3 regions of the Nonomuraea sp. NPDC049714 genome follow, and region 2 is predicted to be linked to each of the others. Evidence: riboswitches for the same ligand, from Rfam matches in the RefSeq annotation. Region 2 holds a riboswitch; each other region holds the start of a gene.

What was found. Region 2 has a riboswitch for cyclic di-AMP ahead of ACIBQX_RS37035 (glycoside hydrolase family 25 protein). Riboswitches for the same ligand answer to the same signal wherever they lie in the genome.
Region 1: linked by a shared signal. The riboswitch ahead of ACIBQX_RS01135 (D-alanyl-D-alanine carboxypeptidase family protein) and the one ahead of ACIBQX_RS37035 (glycoside hydrolase family 25 protein) in region 2 are both predicted to bind cyclic di-AMP.
Region 3: linked by a shared signal. The riboswitch ahead of ACIBQX_RS46755 (coiled-coil domain-containing protein) and the one ahead of ACIBQX_RS37035 (glycoside hydrolase family 25 protein) in region 2 are both predicted to bind cyclic di-AMP.

Annotation. Positions count from the first base shown of each region.
Region 1 is NZ_JBITLM010000001.1:211,380-218,631, forward strand. Features, by position in the region: gene ACIBQX_RS01115 (hypothetical protein) at 1-1,770, shown strand, start outside; gene ACIBQX_RS01120 (hypothetical protein) at 1,772-2,473, shown strand; gene ACIBQX_RS01125 (hypothetical protein) at 2,743-3,120, shown strand; gene ACIBQX_RS01130 (hypothetical protein) at 3,219-3,431, shown strand; cyclic di-AMP (ydaO/yuaA leader) riboswitch at 3,519-3,656, shown strand; gene ACIBQX_RS01135 (D-alanyl-D-alanine carboxypeptidase family protein) at 3,670-4,596, shown strand; gene ACIBQX_RS01140 (maleylpyruvate isomerase family mycothiol-dependent enzyme) at 4,612-5,334, opposite strand; gene ACIBQX_RS01145 (fumarylacetoacetate hydrolase family protein) at 5,334-6,170, opposite strand; gene ACIBQX_RS01150 (cupin domain-containing protein) at 6,167-7,252, opposite strand, start outside.
Region 2 is NZ_JBITLM010000012.1:37,711-44,962, forward strand. Features, by position in the region: gene ACIBQX_RS37030 (TetR/AcrR family transcriptional regulator) at 1-443, opposite strand, end outside; gene ACIBQX_RS37035 (glycoside hydrolase family 25 protein) at 528-1,247, opposite strand; cyclic di-AMP (ydaO/yuaA leader) riboswitch at 1,260-1,403, opposite strand; gene ACIBQX_RS37040 (MbtH family protein) at 1,650-1,862, opposite strand; gene ACIBQX_RS37045 (lysine N(6)-hydroxylase/L-ornithine N(5)-oxygenase family protein) at 1,901-3,217, opposite strand; gene ACIBQX_RS37050 (methionyl-tRNA formyltransferase) at 3,333-4,280, shown strand; gene ACIBQX_RS37055 (snapalysin family zinc-dependent metalloprotease) at 4,367-4,888, shown strand; gene ACIBQX_RS37060 (alpha/beta fold hydrolase) at 4,942-5,736, opposite strand; gene ACIBQX_RS37065 (TetR/AcrR family transcriptional regulator C-terminal domain-containing protein) at 5,791-6,558, shown strand; gene ACIBQX_RS37070 (ATP-binding protein) at 6,441-6,935, opposite strand; gene ACIBQX_RS37075 (STAS domain-containing protein) at 7,231-7,252, shown strand, end outside.
Region 3 is NZ_JBITLM010000019.1:118,467-125,718, reverse strand. Features, by position in the region: gene ACIBQX_RS46780 (uridine kinase) at 1-139, shown strand, start outside; gene ACIBQX_RS46775 (TrpB-like pyridoxal phosphate-dependent enzyme) at 199-1,509, shown strand; gene ACIBQX_RS46770 (50S ribosomal protein bL37) at 1,553-1,675, opposite strand; gene ACIBQX_RS46765 (DeoR/GlpR family DNA-binding transcription regulator) at 1,778-2,557, shown strand; gene galT (galactose-1-phosphate uridylyltransferase) at 2,554-3,633, shown strand; cyclic di-AMP (ydaO/yuaA leader) riboswitch at 3,700-3,834, shown strand; gene ACIBQX_RS46755 (coiled-coil domain-containing protein) at 3,840-4,826, shown strand; gene ACIBQX_RS46750 (hypothetical protein) at 5,090-5,536, shown strand; gene ACIBQX_RS46745 (phosphotransferase enzyme family protein) at 5,773-6,783, shown strand.

The DNA.
Region 1 (7,252 bases), on a different contig from region 2:
AGGTTCATGGACGACAGCTACACCTTCGCCCGCGACCCGTTCGGCACGGGCAACGTCGGCATGCTGTCGGAACGTGGCGCCCGGGACGTCGCCGAGATGGTCAGCAGCCAGCACAACCGGAACGAGCGCTCGGAATCGGAGATCCAGCGGCTCGGCCTCCATACGACACCCGCTCATTACGAAGAGCTGGGCGCGCCGCTGGGCAGATTCGAGCGGGCGCTGGTGGAGGAGAACGTCGACGGCGGGCTCGGCCCCGACACGCCGCTGCCCTGGAGGGAGGGCGCGACCGCGCACGAGTCCACGTCGACCCGGTGGGCGAGCAAAGTCTCCGGGGAGGGTTTCCTCGTGGTGGACGGGATCTCGGGCACCACGGCCAAGATGCTCACCGCGGTCAAGATGCTCGACCTGGGGCGTCCGACGACCGAGCGGTTCCTCGGCGCGCTCATGGGCTGGATGCTGCCGGGCCTGGACCACTCCCTGTTCGAGATCGCCAGAGGCGCGCAGATCGCCGACGTGGGCGGGATGAGGCTCGACCCCGGCTCCCGGCCCTCGGCCGTGGACTTCTACCGCGACCTGCCCGGCCTCGATCTCGCCACACTGCGGCACGAGATCCTGCCCGACGGCATGTTCCCACACGAGCACCGATATTTCGCGAATGCCACGGACAAGGCCGGTTTCTCCGAGACGCAGCATCCCAAGGTCCGCGAGACCGTCGACCGCCTCTGGCCACAGCTCGCCAGCGGCCAGGTGACCGACCCGGATCTGTCGAACTGGCTGCGGCGTTCCGGCATCGACCCGGCGGACCCGGCCGAGGTGCGCGCGCTGGGCGAGCGGTTGTCACCGGCGCATGTGATGGCGCTGACCGTGTACACCCGGCACAGCCACTACCTCATCAACAACGTGACGCGCACTCAGCTGTGGACCGCGGGAATGTCGGAGTCCTTGGTCCGCCACCGCATGGCGGACAAGGCCGGCCGGCTGGTCGGCGACTACCTGGACAACCTGGCCGCGGGCACCAAGGCGCTGCCCCTGCCGATGGCGCTGCGCCCGATGCTGCACGTCGGGGACGGTCACCTCGACTCGCGTTCGCCGCTGAGCCCGCTCGCCGGCTCCTACGTCGACGCGGTCCGCCGTACGGACGAGGCCAAGCAGCGGGTCGCCGGCCTGCAGGAGCGGGGCCGTACGCAAGAGGCGAGACAGGCGGGCGGGGAGCTCAGACAGGCGCGCAGGGACCGGCGGGAAGCGTGGAACGCGCTGAAGGAGCACCTCGACGGGGTGACGCCACGCCTGTGGGACGAGATGCGCTGGCACGCCGACATGGTGCACGACGCGATGACGCGGCTACCCGGCGTCGGCTCACCGGAGAACCCCGTGCAGGCGTACCGGGGGGACTGGATCACCCCGGTACACTCCCCCATCTACGGCTCCCGGCTGCACCCGCACGGGACCGCCCGGGAGTTCCTGAGCGTGAGCGGGCTGCTGGAGGTGGCCATCCGGTTCATGGCGGAGAATCCGGCCGGCGACCGCAAGGTCCTGGTCGTCTATCGGCTCACCGGGCGGCAGGCGCGCGACATCTCCGTCTTCTCCTCCTTCGCCGAGGACCAGGAGTCCGTCTTCCCACCGCACTCGCGTACGCGCCGGGTCGACGATCCGGAATCGGCCGCGCGGCTTCGCGAGGAGGCGGACCGGCTGGCCGCGGACATGGTCGTCCGGGGCGTCATCCCGGAGGCGCCGCGGTCCTATGAGATCATCGTGATGGAGGAGAGCTGACGTGAGCGCCGAGTGGGGCGAGCTGGACGAGAGGGCGTGGCGGCTCTACAGCGGCGCGCACAGGCTGCTGCTCCGCCTGGCCGGTCAGGTGCCCGACGAGCTGATCACCCGGGTCCGCGCCATGCTGGCCAGGGGTGAGCTGTCCTACCTGCCCGACACGGTGACCATGGCGGCGGTGGCGGGCGGGGTCGCGCTGACGGCCGAGGAGGTCGCCGTCCTGCGCGAGATGCTCGCCGCGCTCGGCGCGGACGGTGACCCGGCGGGCACCGACGCGGTCGCGGTCGCGGCCGGCACACCCGCGACGGATCACGTCTTCTCCCCCGATGCGGCTCGGCCGGCACGCGTGCCCGCCGGGCTCGACCTGACGGACGGCGTCCCTGGCGAGTTCGCCGACCTGGAGGACGAGCTGTTCGACCTCACCGACCACCTCGCGGTCGACGCGCTGAGCGAGCACGCGGGCGTCGTGGAGGTCCGGCGCGCCTGGCGTGCCGGCCCCTCGGGGCCGCGCCGCGTCTATCTGGCCGAGGTGGACCCAGGTGTCCCTGCCTGGGAGCTCGCCCTGGAGGCGCAGGACGAACTGCTGGAGATGGGCGAGCACGATCCGCAGGTCGAGGTCTACTGGACCGGCGACGACCTGCCCTCGTACCACCGGTCCGCACACGCGTCCGCCATCCTCCTGTGGAGGCGCCCCGATCCTGCGTGAGGCGCCGCCGGACGGCCCTTCCGGGAGGTCTCTCAGGGGAGTTTCGCCGCCTGTGGCTTGCCGTGCTCCCCGAACAGCTCCCGCATCTGGCGAGGGTCGTGCGCGGTCGCGAGCGACAGGGTCAGCAGGAGCCGCGGCCTGCGCCTGCTGGAACCGCTGCGGCGAGGGGGTGCCCCTCATGCTTCGAGAAACGGCCGTCCAGGTAAGTCACGCCGACCGGTGACCTGGGAGGAGCGGCCTCCCCACCTCCGGGTGGCTACGCTGGTCGGGTGACCCTCGAACTCCCATACGACGAAGTGCCGGCAGATCCCGAGCAGCGCAGGCCGTGGTTGAGGAAGATCGCGTGGTGGGTGGCCACGGTCTTCGTCGGCGGCTTCGCGATCGCGCAGGGCCTCACCAGCGGCGTGGTGGCCTCCGTCGCCGTCCTGCTGTTCTTCGCGTTGCCCGACATCGCCCGCGTGATCAGGCTGCGTAAGACCACCCTGCTGTACCGCGCGGTGCACGAGCCGTGGGTGCCGCTCGTGTTCGTGATCGTCTACTCCCTCAGCCCGCTGTTCTGGGCGCCGCTGTTCACCGCCGGGCTCGGCTGGCTCACCCGGTCCCTGCTCATCCGGGCCCTCCGCTACGGACTGCCCCGGCTGCTCTGAGCGGCGCACCGGTCCGGGCCCCGCTGTCCGTACGACGCGGCGGGCGGTCGCGTACACCGTCCGCGCGCCGCGCTTCAGGAACCCGGACCATCCTGCGCGTGCTGCCCTGCGTCGACGCCGGCACCGCGACGCCCGAGGTCCTCGACGTCCTGTCCGTCGAGCGCGACCGCATCGCGGCGAAGATGGCCGAGCTGGAGCATGCTCTGGCCCAGCTGGACCGGGTGATCGACTTCGCCCGGCACCCGGATCACTGTTCCCCCCGTACACCGGGTGCGACTCCCTCGTGGGCGGGCGATCATAACGATTCTTGACCGATTTATACCCGTTTGCTACGTTTGGGGCTTGCGAGCGGCGGTCCCGTACATGCGGCCGTTGCTGTTCATTGCCCGGACCGTGCCTTCGCGCGGCCGCCTAATCCGCCGTCAGGCGGAGCCGGGGACCCACTCTTCTGGGGTGAATCAGCGCATGTCCGCGCTGTAGGGCACTTCCACGCCCGAACCCGTCAGCTAACCCGGTAGGCGGTATGGAAGCTAGGAGCAACCCTTTTTCATGCGTCTCACCAACCGGCTCAGCCATGCCCTGCTCGGCCTCGCCGTCGCCACCGGCGCCCTGACCGTCGGCGCCGGTGCCGCGCAGGCCGCCTCGCCGGCCGCCACTGCCGCCACTGCCGTCACCGCCGACGCCACGGCCGCCGCCCAGACCCGATCCCCCGTCACCGACGCTCCCGCCGTGCTCGGCAGCGCCGCGTACCTGATGGACGCGGAGAGCGGCGAGGTGCGCTTCAGCAAGGAGGCCGACCTGCGCCGGCCGGTCGCCAGCATCACCAAGGCGATGACCGCCTACACCGTGCTCAAGCAGGCCAAGCCGACGGACAAGGTCAAGATCACCACTGCGGACGTCCGGTACGGCGCGCAAGGCGGGGCGTCGGTGGCCTACCTGCGCGCGGGTGACGTCCTCACCGTCGAGGACCTGCTGTACGGGCTGATGCTGCCTTCGGGGGCCGACGCGGCGCACGCGCTCGCCCGCGCCTACGGGCCGGGCGTGAAGACGTTCGTCGCCGAGATGAACGCCACCGCCCGCGAGCTCGGCATGAACGACACCATGTACGTCAACGCCGACGGCATGCCGTACCAGGGCGGCGGCTACTCCACCGCCCGTGACCAGGCGATGCTCGCCAAGGCGCTGCTGGACGACGAGACCCTCAGAACGGTCACCTCGACCCGCTACCACTCGGTCAGCGCCACGTCCGAGCACGGCTCGTACAGCTGGAAGAACACCAACCGGCTGCTCGGCAACCCGGGCGTCCTCGGCGTGAAGACCGGCTACACCCGGGCCGCGGGCTACACCCTCGCCTTCGCGGCCGAGCACGACGGCGACCGTCTCATCGGCGTACTCCTCGGCGAGACCGACTCCAGCCGCCGCTTCGAGACCGCGCAGGCCCTGCTGGACTGGGCGGCGGCCGCCGACGACCGGTGAGCCCGGCACGCGGTCCTAGAGCCACCGGGGCAGCTCCGGCGCCGGTCGGCCGCCGAGGCCGGTGACGGCGTCCGTCCCCCGGCCGGAGAGGTACGCCGCGAGGCCGGCGAGGGTGCCGGTCACCGGGATGGAGCCGCCGGCGCCCGCGGTGGACCACTCGCCGTCGTGGTCGGTGGCCGTGACGGTGAGCGCGGGGCCGTCACCGGCGCCGGACCGTTTGGCGGTGATGTCGCCGATCAAGGCGGCGAGAAAGTCGGCCGGGAGAGCGTCGAAGCCCACGCCCGCGCCCAGGTCGACCGCGTGGACCATGACCTCACGGGCCCGCATCCAGGGGATCTCGCCGGCCGGGACGGTGCGGCCCTGGGCGGTGCGGACCTGACGGGCCCACTGCCGCTCGTCCAGCTCGGCGAGCCGCTCCTGAAGCGTGCCGGCGGACCGCGTGGCCCAGGCGCGCAGCTCGGCCGCCGGCCGGGCGGCACCGGCCTCGATGTCGGCGTCACGCTGCGCCGGGGAGGCGTACATCGGCGTCTCCTCCCCGGTGCGCGCCCACTGTGCCAGGTTGACCAGCGCGTCGGCGTTGGCGGCGACGTGGGCCAGCAGGTGGCCGCCGGTCCAGCCGTCGAGCGCCGTCCGCCGGAGCAGCCGGTCGTCCGGCAGGGTGTCCAGGGCGCCGAAGAAGATCTCGGTACCCTGGGCCGTCCAGCGCAGGCTGTCGGCGCGGCTCCTGCCCGCGGCCATCAGGCCACCGACTCGGCGACGGCCTTGGCCTCGGACCGGCCCAGTCCGGTGATCTCGGTGGTCAGGACGCTGCCGTCGGCGAGGTACCGGGCGGGCTTCCGGGCGTGCCCGACCCCGCCGGGGGTGCCGGTGGCGATGACGTCACCCGGGTTGAGCGTGACGATCGTGGAGACGTAGCGCACCAGGTCGACGGGGTCGAACACGAGGTCCGAGGTGTCGGCTCGCTGCACGGTCTCGCCGTCGACGGATCCGGTCAGGGTGAGCGACGGCCGGGTGCCGCCGGGCAGCTCGTCGGGGGTGACCAGGTACGGGCCGAACGGCGTGCTGCCTTCCCAGGTCTTGCCCTGCAGCCACATCGCCGAGCGGTACTGCCAGTCGCGCATGGTGACGTCGTTGAACAGGGCGAACCCGGCGATGGCCGCGACGGCGTCGGTCTCGCCGGCGCGCCGCACGGTCTTCCCGATGACGACCGCGAGCTCGGCCTCCCAGTCCACCTGCCCGGATTCCGGCGGGAGCCGGATCTCGTCGTCGGCCCCGATGAGCGCCTCGGCGTACTTGGCGAACAACGTGGGGTGGCGCGGCAGCTCCCGGCCCATTTCGAGGATGTGGTTGCGGTAGTTCAGGCCGACACAGACGATCTTGCCGGGGCGGGGGACGACCGGCGCGTAACCGACGCTCGCCACTGTGCTTCCCGTCGCCCGCGCGGCTCGCGCGGCCCAGTCCGGCTGGGCGAGCAGCTCGCCGACGTCGTTGAGGCCGAGGTCTACCAGGGTCTCCCCTTCGACGCGCACGGCCCGGGTGGCGCCGCCGGCGGTGCGGATGGTGGCGAGCTTCATGCGTTCCGTCCTTCCACGTGGGCGCGGTCGAGGTGCAGCGCCTCGAAGATCGGCCCGTCACTGAATCTGAAGAGATCGAGGGCGCCCGCGTCGGAGTCGGACGCCGAGGCCTCGGACCTGGCCGAGAACGACGTCCAGGACGGGACGACGAACAGATCGCCCCGGGTGACCGACCAGGACACGTCGCCGACCGTGACCCGCCCGCTGCCGTCGAAGACCTGGTACACCGAGGAGCCGACCTCCTGGCGAGGCGCGGTCTCCGCGCCGCTCCGGATCCGGTGCATCTCCACCCGGATGGTCGGCAGCACGTCGCCGCCCGTGGTGGGATTGGTGTAGCGCACCGCCGCGTGGCCGGGCTCCACGGTCCCGGCATGGCCTTCGGCCTCGAGGTCGAGCTGGTCCGTCAGCGCGCGGTCGGTGTCGGCCCACCGGTAGGCCAGCAACGGGGTGCCGGGCTGGGATCCGGTGACCGAGACCGGGCGCAGGCCGGGATGGCCCCACAGCCGCTCCGATCGGGACCGTTCGGGGGTGGTGCGTTCGGCCGCGCTGATCTCCTCCCGGCCGAACTCGAAGAACTGGGCGTCGGTGGCGTACTGGAAGGGGATGTCCAGGCCGTCGATCCACGCCATCGGCTCGCCGGTGGCGTTGTGGTGGGCGTGCCAGTTCCATCCCGCCTGGGGCAGGAAGTCCCCGCGGCGCATCGGCACCGGATCGCGGCCGACCACGGTCCAGACGCCCTCGCCCTCGACGACGAACCGGAACGCGTGCTGGGTGTGCCGGTGCTCCGGGGCGTCCTCGCCCGGCATCAGGTACTGGATCGCCGCCCACAGCGTCGGCGTCGCGAACGGCCGGCCGGCCAGCGCCGGGTTCGCCAGCGCGATCGCCCGCCGCTCCCCGCCCCGGCCGACGGGCACCAGGCGCCCCGCCCGGCCCGCCAGAGCGAGCAGGCTCTCCCACCGCCACAGGTGCGGGACCGCCCTGGAACGTGGGTGCGGCGGCATCAGGTCACCGATCTCGGTCCACAGCGGGACCAGCAGCTCCTGCTCGAAGCCGCGATACAGCTCCTCCAACGCCGCTGACGG
Region 2 (7,252 bases):
CAGAGCAGATGCTCGGCGTCGATGTCGGCCGGTATGAGGTCCCGTACGGCGTTGAGCAGGAGGGCCGACAGCGGCCGCGAGTACAGGTCCTCCAAGCCGGGCACGTCGGCGGCGTCCCCCATCCATCGGTGCAGCCACAGCGCCAGGATCTGCGGATGGGTGGCGTAGAAGTCCAGGTAGGCGTCCGCCAGCTCGATCAGCCCCTCCCTGGCCGGGGTGAAGGCGGCCACCGCCGCGTTCAGGACCTCACGCTCGGCGCGATGCGCCCGCAGCATCACCTCCGCGTACAGCTGATGCTTGCCGCCGGCCCGCGCGGTCAGCCACTCCACGTCGACCCCGGCGGCGTCGGCGATCAGGCGCATCGACGTCCCGTCGAACCCCAGCTCGGCGAACAACCGTGCCGCGACGCCCACCAGCCGGTCCGCCTCAGGATCCATCGTCATGGTTCATCACTCTAAGTGACGGACAATCTTCCTGTGCGAATCGACCGCCTGATGACGGCCGGATGACGGCCGGCGGGCGCCTGCTCAGGCGGTGCGGCCGAGGGCGCGGAGCTGCCCGGGGGTGAGCGGGGAGACGTTCTGGTCGACGGGGTTGTCGGAGTACTGGTGGATGGCCCAGGACTTCCAGTCGGCCGGCGGGGTGACCGTGCCCTTGGCCTTGCTGTAGTGGGCGACCCAGAGCGGGTACTCGGCCAGCCCCTTGCCGTAGGTGTCGGCGAAGTTCCAGCCGCTGTAGAACATCGGGGTGATGCCGGTCTTGTCCTTCACGTGGGCGAGCCAGGTCTTGGCCCAGCCGTTGACCTCGGCGACGGAGCGGCCGTCGGTGGTCTCCAGGTCCAGCACCAGCAGGTCGCCGGGCTTGGCGGGCTGGGAGTTCACCATGGACAGGAAGTGCTCGGCCTCGGCGATGGGGTCGTTGGCCGGGTGGCCGTAGTGGTAAGCGCCGCGGACGATGCCCTTGGCGTCCAGTTCCCGCCAGTGCCGGGCGAAGGCGTGGTCGCGGAAGGTCACGCCCTCGGTCGCCTTGATGATGCCGAATTCGGCGGGGCTGGCGTTCCAGTCGTGGTCGGGCTGGTAGTTCGAGACGTCCTGGCCGTACGTGAGCGGGACGGTGCGTTCCTGGGCGACGGGCGCGTTCTCCGGCGGCGCCGCGTGGGCGGGGCCTGCCATGGCCAGGCTCGCGGCTGCGAGGGCGAGTCCGGCGAGGGCGCGGGTGAGGGGTGTGCGCAGGCGGGGGTCGAGCATGAGGGGGTTGACTCCTTGCTTCCATGCCGCCTACCGGGTTAGCTGACGGGTTCGGGCTGGGAAGTGCCCTACGGGCGCAGCTGGGCTGGCGTCCGATTCACCCCGGAAAAGAATGGGTCCCCGGCTCCGCGTGAGCGGATTAGGCGGCCGCGCACTGCCCTGGCTGGCAGGGGGTCCCACCAGGGCAGCGCGCGGTCCGGTCAATGATTCGGCAACGGATGGTCTAGGGGAGCCCCGTTCCGGCTGCCGTAATGACCGAGAAGGTATATAACCCCCAATGTCCCCGCAAGAGGGACAAACATCCACATAGACCCCGACTCCATCTGTCGGACGCCGCAACCCCTTGCCTGTAAGGGATTCCCGCCTCTAGGTAGATCTTTGACCGAGCAGGGGGCGCGACGGTCAGCCGTCCATCGCCTCGGCGAGTGAGCGGGGGCGCAGGTCGGTCCAGTGGGCCTCGACGTAGTCCAGGCACGCCTGCCGGGTGTTCTCCGCGAAGGCGACCGTCCACCCGGCGGGGACCTCGGCGAAGACGGGCCACAGCGAGTGCTGCCCCTCGGCGTTGACCAGAACCAGGAAGCGGCCTTCCGCGTCGTCGAACGGGTTGGTGCTCATGTACGGATTCCTCCTCGGAAGCAGTCAGGGACAGAGGATCAGCGGGACGCCGCTCGCGACAGGGCGTAGGGGTTCGGGCTGCGCAGCCGGCCGGCCATCGACTGGACGATCTCGCCCACCCGGACCGCCGTGTTGGACAGCAGGGTGGAGGTGAGGCCGTGGGTGTGCTCGGTGGCCCCCTGGACGTAGATGCCGCAGCGCATCGCCGGCGACGTCGCGATCCGGTAGTCGCGGCCGACCCGCAGCCCGCCGCCGGGAAGCCGCTCGCAGTGCTCGCCGATGGCGCCCAGCAGGGTCAGCGGGTCGGCCGGGCGATAGCCGGTGGCGAAGACGACGACGTCGGCGTCCAGCGGGGCACGCTCACCCGTCGGCAGGAACTCCACCGTGGCGCGCACCTCCGTCTCGCCCGGTTCCACCTCGACGAGCCGGGAGGCGTTGAGGATGCGCAGCCGCTCGGTGCCCCGCACCTTCTCCTGGTAGTGGCGGCGGTAGAGCTCGTCGATGACCTCCAGGTCCACCACCGAGTAGTTGGTGGAGGCGTGGTAGCCGAGCAGCCGCGACTTCACCTCGTCGGGGGCGGAGTAGAAGTGGTCGACCGCCGTGGGGTCGAAGATGCGGTTGGCGAAGGAGCTGTCGTCGGCGGGGGTGTAGCCGTACTTGGCGAAGACCGCGCACACCTCGGCGTCCGGGAAGGTGTCGTGCAGGTGGCCGGTCACCTCCGCGGCGCTCTGGCCGGCGCCCACCACGATGATCCTTCGCGGGTCGCGCAGCCCGGGGAGCCGGTCGAGCAGCTCCTCGCTGTGCCAGACGCGCTCGTCGCTCACCATGCCCTCCGGCAGGACCGGTTCGAGCCCGGCGGCGACGACCAGGTCACGGGTGCGCCGGGTGGTCAGCGTGCCGTCGCTCTGACGGACGACCACGTCCAGGTACTCGACCGTCCCGGCCACGGCCACCGGGGTGACGGCGACGACCTCGGATCCGTACTCCACCTGATCGGCGAAGGGCGCGGCCGCCCATTCGAGGTAGTCGTGGAACTCCATCCGGGAGGGGAACATGGTCTTGTGGTTGATGAAGTCGAGCAGGCGTCCCTTGTCCTGCAGATAGGTGAGAAAGCTGAACTCACTCGCCGGATTCCGCATGGTGACCAGATCCTTGAGGAAGGACACCTGCATGGTGGTCCCTTCCAGCAGCATGCCCCGGTGCCATCCGAAGGCGGGCTGTTTGTCGAGGAACACGGCGTCTATCAGATGGCCCGTCCGCGCATGGTGCTCGCGTAAGGCGATCGCAAGGGCGAGGTTGGACGGCCCGAAGCCGATGCCTACGAGGTCGTGGACGTGCTGATCCGTAGAGGACAATGTAGCGCCTTCCTGGCGGGCCGATTCAGGGGTGGATGACCTACCTGAATTAGGTTAGCCTGACCTAATTAAGGCGAGCCTAACCTGATCGGATCCCCTCGACAAGGAGACACCCATGCGGGTCGTGATGTTCGGTTACCAGACCTGGGGGCACCGCACCCTCCAGGCGCTGCTGGACTCCGAGCACGAGGTCGTCCTCGTGGTGACACACCCACAGAGCGACCACGCGTACGAGAGGATCTGGAGCGACTCGGTCGCCGAGCTGGCGCAGGCCAACGGCGTCCCGGTGCTGCTGCGCGACCGGCCGGACGACGAGGAGCTGATGACCCGGCTCAAGGACGCCGACCCCGATCTCATCGTCGCCAACAACTGGCGGACCTGGATCCCGCCGCAGATCTTCCGCCTGCCCCGCCACGGCACCCTCAACGTGCACGACTCGCTGCTGCCGGCCTACGCGGGCTTCTCGCCGCTGATCTGGGCGCTGATCAACGGCGAGGAGGAGGTCGGCGTCACCGCGCACATGATGGACGAGGACCTGGACGCCGGCGACATCGTGGTGCAGCGCGCCGTGCCCGTCGGGCCCGAGGACACCGCCACCGACCTGTTCCACCGCACGGTCGACCTGATCGGCCCGATCGTCGCCGAGGCGCTGGACCTGATCGCCTCCGGCCGGACCGACTGGACGCCGCAGGACCGGTCGAAGGCCAGCTTCTTCCACAAGCGGTCGATCGAGGACGGCGACATCGACTGGACCTGGCCCGCGGAGGACATCGCCCGGCTGGTCCGGGCCCAGTCCGATCCGTACCCCAACGCCTTCACCCACTACAACGGGCGCCGCGTCCGCGTGCTCAAGGCCTCGGTGTCCCAGGGCGTCTACGGCGGCACCCCCGGCCGGGTCTTCATCCGCGAGGGCGGCGGCGTGGTGATCGTCGCCGGCGCGGAGGCCCGCCGGGGCCGCAGCCATGGGCTGGTGATCGAACGCGTCCGCACCGAGGACGGCACGGACCTGCCCGCCACCGAGCTCTTCCGCACCATGGGCGGCTATCTCACCCGGGGGGCATAACACCGCGATAGGGGCAAATTGCCAGCTCTCCTCCCGGGAGTGTCACGCATACCGTGACAGCGTCGCCACTCCCGGAGGAGCCCCCCATGCCAAGCCCCCTTCGACTCGCCCTCTCCCTCCTGCTCACCCTCTCCTTCCTTCTGATCAGCTCCCCCGCCCAGGCCATCACCCTGGTCAGGGTGCTCAGGTACGACGCGAGCCGGGCGGCGGAGTTCCGGGGCGCGGTGGACCAGGCCGCGCAGATCTGGAACTCCAGTGTCGCCAACGTCCGGCTGGAACCGGGCACACCCGCCCACTTCACCGTGCGCGCCGACGACGGCTGGCCCCGGGCGCTGCCCACCAGCCTGGGCCGGGGCACGATCTGGATGGGCAGGCAGGCAACCGACCAGGGCTACAACCCGGTGCGCATCGCCGCCCACGAGATCGGCCACATCCTCGGCCTGCCCGACCGGCGCACCGGCCGCTGCTCGGACCTGATGTCCGGCTCCAGCGCCGGGGTGAGCTGCACCAACCCGAACCCGAACGCGGCCGAACGGGCCGAGGTGGACGGCAACTTCGCCGGTAGCACGCCGCAGGTGACGTTCGGCAACGTGTACGTGAACCGCTGACGACCGGCCTCACGCTCCCAGACCGGTGCGGTCGGGCACCGGCGGGCCGGGCCTCAGCGCAGGACCTTGACGGCGAGGGCTGCCACGACGTCGACGACGTCGGCGGGGGCCTTCGCGTGCGCGCTGTGCCCCTGCCCGTGCAGCACCACGCGCACCGTGTCCGGCATGGTGCGGGCCAGGATGTCGAGGCGGTCGCCGAGATGAGCCGGGCTGCGGTCGCCGCCGAGGAGGACGGTGGGCGTCTCGATCATGGCGTAGGCGTCGAGGCGGTCGCCGAGCCGGTGGATGGCGAGGGCGTCCTCGATCTGACCCGGGACGAGGGCGCGCATGCGCGGATGGACGGCCACGAACAGCCCGACCAGCCGGGCCTGGCCCGCCGGCAGCCGGACGATGTCACGTACGAAGATCTCCAACGCCTTCCCCGGCCTGCCCGCGGCGAGGGCCGCCTGGGCGCGCTCGATCGGCTCGCCCCAGGGGGACGAGGTGGACGGGGAGGGCGGCTCGTACAGGACCGCGCCCGCGAACGCCGACGGCGACGCCGCCATGGCCTCCAGGGCGACCACCGCGCCCGAGGAGTGCCCGACCACCAGCACCGGCCCCCCGATCGCCGTGGCCACCGCCAGGACGTCCTCGACCTCCTGGGCGATCGTGCACGGCGGGCCGCCGAGGTCGAGCCGGTAGCGGCGGCGGTGCAGGCGCACCACGCGGAAGCGCGGCGCGAGCCGTTCGCCCACCTTCCGCCAGGCCGAGCCGTCGTCGAGACCGGGGCCCAGGACGAGGACGGCGGGGCCCCGGCCCGCGTCCAGAGCGCGGACGTCCGTGCCGTCGGCGGAGGTCACGGTGATCATCGGCAGTCTCCTTAGCGATGCTAAGGAGAGCTTAGCACCGCTAAGCTGGCAGGGATGAGCGAGAGCAGGCGGGCCGGGCTGACCCGGCAGATGATGATCGACACGGCCTTGGGCCTGCTGGAGGAGGTCGGCCTGGAAGGACTCACCGTGCGCCGGCTCGCCGCCGAGCTGGGCGTGCGGTCGCCCGCGCTCTACTGGCACGTCCGCACCAAGCAGGAGCTGCTCGACGGCATGGCTGACCGGATCGTCCTGGAGGCCAGGATGGGACCGCCTCACGACGGCGAGTCGTGGCAGGACTGGCTCGCCCGCCGAGCGCGCGCCTACCGCCGGTCGCTGCTCGCCCATCGCGACGGCGCGCGGCTCGTGGTCAGCGCCACACAGCTGAGCGCGGCGGCGACACGCCTGCTCGACGAGGAGCTGACCGCGATGACGAGCCGCGGCTTCTCACCGGTGCCGGCGCTGCACACGATCACCGCCTTCAGCCGCTACGTCACCGGCTTCGTGCTCCAGGAGCAGACGGCGCCCCGCCCGCCGGCCGAGGCGCCGCAGGACCGGCTCGCCGCGCTTGCCGCGATCCTGGACCGCGGGGAGTCATCCACCCTGCTCGTCGCCCTGCGCGAGGGCGGCTCCTCCCTCGGGGAGAACGCCTTCGAGCACGGTCTGCGGGCGCTCATCGACGGAACGGCCGCGGCCCTGTCGCGGCGTCAGCCCACCGCCCCGGAACAGTCGCCGTCCGAGGTGAACGCGTCCGAGGTGAACGCGTCCGAGGTGAACGCGTCCGAGGTGAACGATGTCACGAACGGCGGCACCGGCGGCTTGTAGCGCATGGACATGCGCAGGCGGGTACGGCCGTCCGGGTGATCGAGGGTGACCTCGTCGCACACGCAGCGGATCACCCACAGCCCGAATCCGTGCGTGGAGGTCGGATCGACGTGCGCCGCGGTCAGGTGCTCAGGCAGCAGGGTGCCCGCCAGGTCGACGACCTCGACGGTCACGCCGTCGTCGTCGCTGGTGGCGCTCACCGTGCCGGCCGCGCCCGCGTGGTCCAGGACGTTGGTGACGGCCTCGTTGACGGCCAGCGTCAGGTTCTCCAGCCGGCCGCCCGAGAGGCCGGCGTGCTGGGCGAACAGGCGTACCAGGCCACGGATCAGCCCCAGGTCGTAGGTGATGGGGCAGCGCAGCTCGAACTGACCGCTCATGTCTTCACCTACCGGATGCGGGGGCAGGACGCGCGTAAAGCATGTTCCCTCGGGCAGAAGCTCAAACGACCCGGCACTCGGGGCGGGCGGGGGCACGCGGGGCACGGCTGACGGGCACAGCTCACGGGCACGCGCGACGACCGGCGCGGACACGGGTGACCGCCGGAGACCGTCCCCCAGCATCGATGGTGCCATGCCGAGTGCGTTCATGGCCCGCTTGTGTCAGATTCGCGGGATTTCGCAGCACTGATGCCCGTACGGGTCGCGTCCTGAAGTCGACCAACCCGGAGGCGCGATGATCTACGAAACTCACGGAC
Region 3 (7,252 bases), on a different contig from region 2:
GCGGCGGACGGCGGCGGACGAGCGGTGGCGGCTGCCCGCGTACGAGCGGTATGAGCGGGAGGTGCGGCCGGCGGATGTCGCGGATGTGGTGGTGCGGGCGGATCATCCGCATCGGCTGGCGGTCAAGGTCGCACGGTGACACCGCGACACCTGGCCGCGAGCCTGGAACCCGGCCGCTGACCGGCGCAGACTGGGACGATGATCCCCAGCCACTGGTACAACATCGTTCCCGACCTGCCCACGCCGCCTCCGCCGCCGCTGCACCCGGCCACCAGGCAGCCGGTGGGGCCGGAGGATCTGGCTCCTCTGTTCCCCATGGAGCTCATCCGGCAGGAGGTGAGCCAGGAGCGGTTCGTCGCCATTCCGCAGGAGGTGCTCGACGTCTACCGGCTCTGGCGGCCCACTCCGCTGCTGCGGGCGCGCAGGCTGGAGAAGGCGCTCGGCACGCCGGCCCGCATCTACTACAAGTACGAGGGCGGCTCCCCGGCGGGCTCGCACAAGCCCAACACCGCCGTGCCGCAGGCCTACTACAACGCCCGCGAGGGCGTGCGCGGCCTGACCACGGAGACCGGCGCGGGACAGTGGGGCAGCGCGCTGGCCTTCGCCTGTGCCCAGTTCGGCCTGGAATGCCAGGTCTGGATGGTGCGGGCCTCCTACGAGCACAAGCCGTACCGACGCTCGCTCATGCAGGTGTACGGCGCGACGGTACACGCCAGCCCGTCCCCGGTGACGATGGCGGGGAGCAAGGTGCTGGCCGGGGAGCCCGACTCGCCGGGCAGCCTGGGCATCGCGATCAGTGAGGCGGTCGAGGTGGCCGCCGCCGAGGCCGACACCCGTTACGCGCTCGGCTCGGTGCTGAACCATGTGCTCATGCACCAGACGGTGATCGGCGAGGAGGCGCTGGCCCAGCTCGACGAGATGCCCGACGTGATCATCGGCTGCACCGGCGGCGGCTCGAACTTCGCCGGTCTGGTCTTCCCGTTCCTGCGCGAGAAGCTGGCCGGGAAGATCGATCCGACGCTGCGCGCCGTCGAGCCCGCCGCCTGCCCCTCGTTCACGCGGGGCCGTTACGCCTACGACTTCGGCGACACGGCGGGGCTCACGCCGCTGCTGAAGATGCACACGCTGGGCCACGACTTCGTGCCCGACCCCATCCACGCGGGCGGGCTGCGCTATCACGGCATGTCGCCGCTGCTGTCGCACCTGTACGAACTGGGCCTGTTCGAGGCGGTCACCAAGTCGCAGTCGGAGTGTTTCGAGGCGGGCGTGCGGTTCGCCCGCACCGAGGGCATCGTCCCCGCGCCGGAGCCCACGCACGCGCTGGCCGAGACCATCGCCGAGGCGTTGCGCTGCAAGGAGAGCGGCGAGGACAAGGTGATCCTCACCGCGCTGTGCGGCCACGGCCACTTCGACCTGGGCGCCTACGACCGCTACCTGTCCGGCCGGATGGAGGATCTGACGCTGTCGCAGGAGCGCATCGACGAGGCCCTCAGCGAGCTGCCGGGGTAGGTTCCGCCCGTGGTGAGGGAGCTCACCGCGGGCGGGTGAACCGTCAGCGCGCGGTGGGGCGCTTGCCGTGGTTGGCCTTCTTCTTCCTGCGTGCCTTGCCCTTACGGGCGCGCCTGGCCATGGGCTCATCCCTCCCGGACTCGGGGTGCGGCTTGCCGTCCTCCAACGTCTCTCCTGGGCCGGTCAAGCACAAGCCCATCCAATGACCTAACATTCCCCAACATATGCGTGTCATAATTTGGTGGAATCTGTTGGAAGGAGCGGGGGCGTGCTCGCACAGCAGCGGCAACAGGCGATTCTCGAACGCGTCCGCGGCGCCGGCGGCGTCCGGGTGGCCGATCTCGTACGCGAGCTCGGCGTCTCCGACATGACCATCCGCCGCGACCTTGAGGTGCTCGCCGAACGCGGGCTGCTGGAGAAGGTGCACGGCGGCGCGACGGCGCTCGGCCCCGGCTCCACCGAGGAGCCCGGCTTCACCGCCAAGTCCGCCCGCCAGCAGCAGGAGAAGGAGCTGATCGCCCGCCGCGCCGCCCGGCTCGTGCGGCCGGGCACCGCGGTCGCGCTCTCGGCGGGCACCACGACGTGGGCGCTGGCCCACCACCTGATCGGAGTGCCCGAGCTCACGGTGATCACCAACTCGGTCCCGGTCGCCGACGTCTTCCATCGCAACCCCCGCGCCGACCGGACCGTGGTGCTCACCGGCGGCGTCCGCACGCCCTCCGACGCGCTGGTCGGCCCGGTGGCCGTGGCGGCGATCCGCCGGCTGCACGTGGACACCCTCTTCCTGGGCGTGCACGGGATGAGCGCGCGGGCCGGGTTCACCACGCCCAACCTGCTCGAGTCCGAGACCGACCGGGAGCTGGTGACCGCCGCGCACCGGCTGGTCGTACCGGCCGACCACACCAAGTGGAACACGATCGGCATCAGCACCATCGCCGAGCTGACCGAGGCCGACGTGGTCATCAGCGACGCGGGGCTGCCCGAGGACGCACGTATGGAGCTGGCCGAACGGGCCGGCGAACTGATCATCGCGGAGGGCTCGCAGTGAAGCGCACCATCACCCATCTGGCCGACGGCCGGGAGCTGATCTACTTCGACCGGCGCGACGACGCCGACCGGAGCGCGATCGACCGGCGACCCCTCGGGCCGCGGCCGGTGGCCTCCGAGCTGCGCTACGACCCGCTGACCGAAGAGTGGATCGCGATGGCGGGGCACCGGCAGACGCGTACGTTCCTGCCGCCGGCCGACGAATGCCCGCTCTGCCCGTCGTCCGACACCCGGTCGTCGGAGATCCCGGCGCACGACTACGACGTGGTGGTGTTCGAGAACCGCTTCCCGTCCTTTTCCGGAAATATCGGCTCTTATGAGGAAGCGGGCGGGCTGAGTGAGGTCCGGCCGGGGTTGGGACGGTGTGAGGTGGTGTGCTTCACCGCCGAGCACTCCTCCTCCTTCTCCCGGCTCTCCGACGAGCAGGTCGAGCTGGTCATGGAGGCCTGGGCGGACCGCACGGCGGAGCTGTCCGCGATCGAGGGCGTGGAGCAGGTCTTCTGCTTCGAGAACCGCGGCGAGGAGATCGGCATCACGCTCTTCCACCCGCACGGCCAGATCTACGCCTACCCGTACGTGACTCCCAGGACCAAGCTGCAGCTCGCCGCCGCCCGCCGGTACGCCGAGCGGCATCAGGGCCGCAACCTGTACGCCGACGTGCTCGACGCCGAGCGGGCCGGGCCCCGGGTGGTGGCGGCGAACGAGCTGTGGACGGCCTTCGTGCCCGCCGCCGCCCGCTGGCCGTTCGAGGTGCACCTCTACCCGCACCGGCAGGTACCGGACCTGGCCGCGCTGTCGGAGGCCGAGCGGTCCGCCTTCGCGCCGCTCTACACCTCGGTCCTGCGGGCCCTGGACGGCCTGTTCGACGTCGCGATGCCGTACATCTCCGCCTGGCACCAGGCGCCGGTGCGGCAGGACCGTGAGCTGGGCTATCTGCACCTGGAGCTGTTCAGCATCCGGCGGGCGCCCGGCAAGCTGAAGTTCCTGGCAGGATCGGAGTCGGCCATGGGCGCCTTCGTCAACGACGTGCTCCCGGAAGAGGCCGCGCGCATGCTTCGATCACAGGTAGATCACTGATTGATTTCCGATTGGAGTCGCGTTACCCGGGATCTACCACTAATATCCCTTGAGGCATGGCCGTAACGCTGTGCCACGCCTAATCCGGGCGAGTCGCCTGGAGCCGGGGACCCACCGCATCTGGGGTGAATCCACTTCGGTGGTAGGGAGCTCTCTGACCCGAACCCGTCAGCTAACCCGGTCGGCTGAGGGAGAGGAACCCGTTCGTGGCGGCAGCGTCCCCCGCGCACCTTGCCATCGGCGTCATCAGCGCGGCGGCGGTGATCTTCATTCCAGCGACGGTGTCGTCCGCGACCACCGTCACCACCACCTCCACCACCGCTGAGCCCAAACCGAGCGAGGCCGAGCTCCGTAACGAGCTCAAAGGGCTGAACCAGAAGGTCGACAAGCTCATCGAGCGCTACAACCTCAAGCGGGTCGAGCTGGCCAAGGCCAAGCAGGCCGCCGAGGCGGCCGAGAAACGGCTCGCCGCCGCCGAGGAGGCGCTCACCGCCGCCCGTGGGCGCGTCGCCGAGCTCGCCAATCTGCGTTATCAGAACGGCGGCATGCCGCTTCCGGCGTTGGTGGTGCCGCCCGACGGCGCCGCCGCGGCCCTGCTGGAGCAGGTCACCGCCGATCAGACGGCCCTGGTTCAGGACGTGTTCGACGCGCGCGACGAGAAGAAGAACGCCGCGGACGAGGCGGCGGCGCTGGCCCGCGACATCAGCGCCGACACCGCCGAGGTGGCCGAGCAGCGCGACGAGGCCGAGGACGTCATCGGCGACATCCAGAAGAAGCTCAAGGACCTCGTCCCGTTCAGCACCGGCCGCCGCTCCGACGGCAGCTGGGCGCCTCAGCTGCCGTCGGGCCCCGACAACATCACCGCCCGCACCCGGCTGATGCGCGAGCAGTTGCAGAAGAACTTCAAGCTGCCGTTCGCGGTCGGCTGCTTCCGCTCGGGTGGCGGCGGCGAGCACCCGCTGGGCCGGGCGTGCGACTTCATGATGAGCACCGGCGGCAGCCTCCCCAGCGCCGTCCACAACGCGCTCGGCGACAGCATCGCGGAGTGGACCGTCGACAACCGCGACAAGCTCGGCGTCAAGTACGTCATCTGGAAGCAGCGGATCAACCACGGCTCCGGCTGGAGCACGATGTCCGACCGCGGCAGCGTCACCGAGAACCACTACGACCACGTGCACGTATCCATGCACTGATAGGAGGACGAATAGCATCTGATGAGCTATTCGCACTCTTGAAGAAGGCGTTTTAGCTGGTCGTCGGTATGTGAGGGTGGACTCTGCCGAGGTCGTCCTGTGCGTTGGTGCGTGGCCAACTGCCTGCCAGCCGAGGCCGCACCCTGGCCACCTGTCGACAGATCGACCTGGACGCCTGGCTTGGCAGTCCTCAGCTCGCGAACAGCACCGAGGGGTCCCAGTTCACCCCGGACGACCACCGATGGGCGCAAGCACGACGCCTGTTGACCGAAGACACCCTCCCGACCGCCGACCGGGTCGCCGGCCTCTTGGTCCTGCTGTTCGCTCAGCAGGTTAGCCGGATCGCCCTACTCACCCGCAGCCGCATCCATCATCGCGACGACGGGCGCACCGAACTCAGCCTCGGTGCCACGACCGTCGTTCTTCCTGGCCCACTCGCCGACCTGATCAACCAACTCCCCACCCTGCGCAGCGAGGTCACCGCTCGCCACCTCCACGACGGAACCTGGCTCTTCCCCGGCCAGCCCCGGCACCCCAGCAGCTTGTCCCGCCGCCTAACCCAGCTCGGCATCGATGCCCGTCCCGACCACAACAGCGTCCTGCTCGCCTACGCCCGTTATCGGCAAACTCCTTGGACTTACGCTGAGCCAGCATCGGGGTCAGCCGAGGTAACAGGAATTCCGGCCATGAGCGGATCGCGAACTCTCTGACCTGCGAAAATATCGAGGTACCGAGCTCCGTCGTGGGACTCGCGCGCCAGTCGTACTTCCGAGATTACGATCACGATCGACTGATGGCCGCTTCTGGTCGTACCTCAACTCTACCCGAGTCAGAAAAGCGCGGCCCTGGCTGGTTGGCCAGAATCGGAACCCCTTGCTGACTCTTGATACGAGAGGGCCTATAACCGGTTGCGCGCCAGCCTGGGCATGCCGTCAGAATGGGGCGCATGATCGCGCCCGCCGACCTGGAGTTCATGGCCGGGCTGCCGGCAGCGTGGGGTTTTCCCCCGGATACGACGATCAGCCGAGCCGAGCAGGGGACCAACAACCAGACGTTCCTGCTCCACCAGGGGAGCCTCCAATTCGTGCTCCGGGTCAGCCAGACCCTGTCCGCCGCGCAGGTCGGCACCGAGCACCGGATCCTGCAGCGGCTGCGGCGGGCCGGACTTCCCTTCCAGGTGCCCGAACCAGTCGCCGCGCCCAGCGGGGACACGGTGATCGAGACCGCGGCCGGGCCCGCCACCGTCTGCCGGTGGATCCCCGGCGTGCGGCCCGACCTCACGGACCGGACGGCACTCGAGCGCTTCGGCCGGGCGGCCGGGCTGCTCGGCGAGGCGATGCTGGGCGTGCCGCCAGAAGACGGGCTGGGGGACTGGCGAGGTGACCCTCTCCTGGCGCACCCCGCCGTGCCGCACATCGGCGTCCTTTGCCGTCAGCTGCGCGCCGCCGGGATCAGCGCGGAGCGGGCCGCCCGCCTCGACGCCGTGGCACGCCGTGTCGGGCGGGAGTGGTCCGCAGGCTGCGGCGCGCTGCCGACCCAGGTCATCCACGGTGACCTGGCGGCCTGGAACGTGCTGGTGGACGAGGACACCGGGGAGGTGAGCGGGCTGCTTGACTTCGAGTTCGCCGGGGTCGGCTTTCTGGTCCAGGACGTGATGGCAGCGCTGTTCTACAGCGGGGCCCTGGAGTCGCGCGACTGGCAGCTCGGCACGGCGGCCTTCCTCCGGGGGTACGCCTCGGTTCGCCCGTTGGACGCCGCCGAGGCCGACGCGCTGCCCCGGCTTCTCCTCGCCCGGGCGGTCGGCAGCGTCCTGTGGCGGGCGGGCCTCTGGCTGAACGGGAAGGCACAGTTCGGCGAGGTCGCCGACCGGATCCGCAAGCTGGAGGACACGAACCGCTGGCTCGACGCCAATGGCGGAAAGCTCCGGTCACTCGCGGCCGCCGGCGGGTACGGGTGACTCGGAAGTACGGCTGGCGCGAGCCCTACGACGGAGCTTGGTACTTCGATATTTTCGCAGGTCAGAGAGTTCGCGATCCTCTCATGGCCGGAATTCCGTTATCTCGGCTGACCCCCAGCATGGCCAGGTGTTGGCGGCGTGAGTGATCTTTGAGACACCGGCGGAGCGGATCTGAACTACGCCAGCTCGTGGAGACCCGTGCCGTTGTTCCTACAGGATCGATGACGCCCTCTCGATGCTGGCTGACGAAGCCCCTCACGCCGAGTTCTTGGAGGCGATGACGCAGGCGGCCGAGTCGCCGAGCCCAGTTCATGACGAGAAGTCATCGCCCGGCAAGGCCGTCCGGCATCTGCCCACCGTAGGACATCTCGCATCCGTCTGTGGTCGTACCTGGCTCGTGCATGCCGCACCAAGATGCGACCTGAGCCGGACGCGCCGCGTCGCCCATCACCATGCTGATGCATCCGGC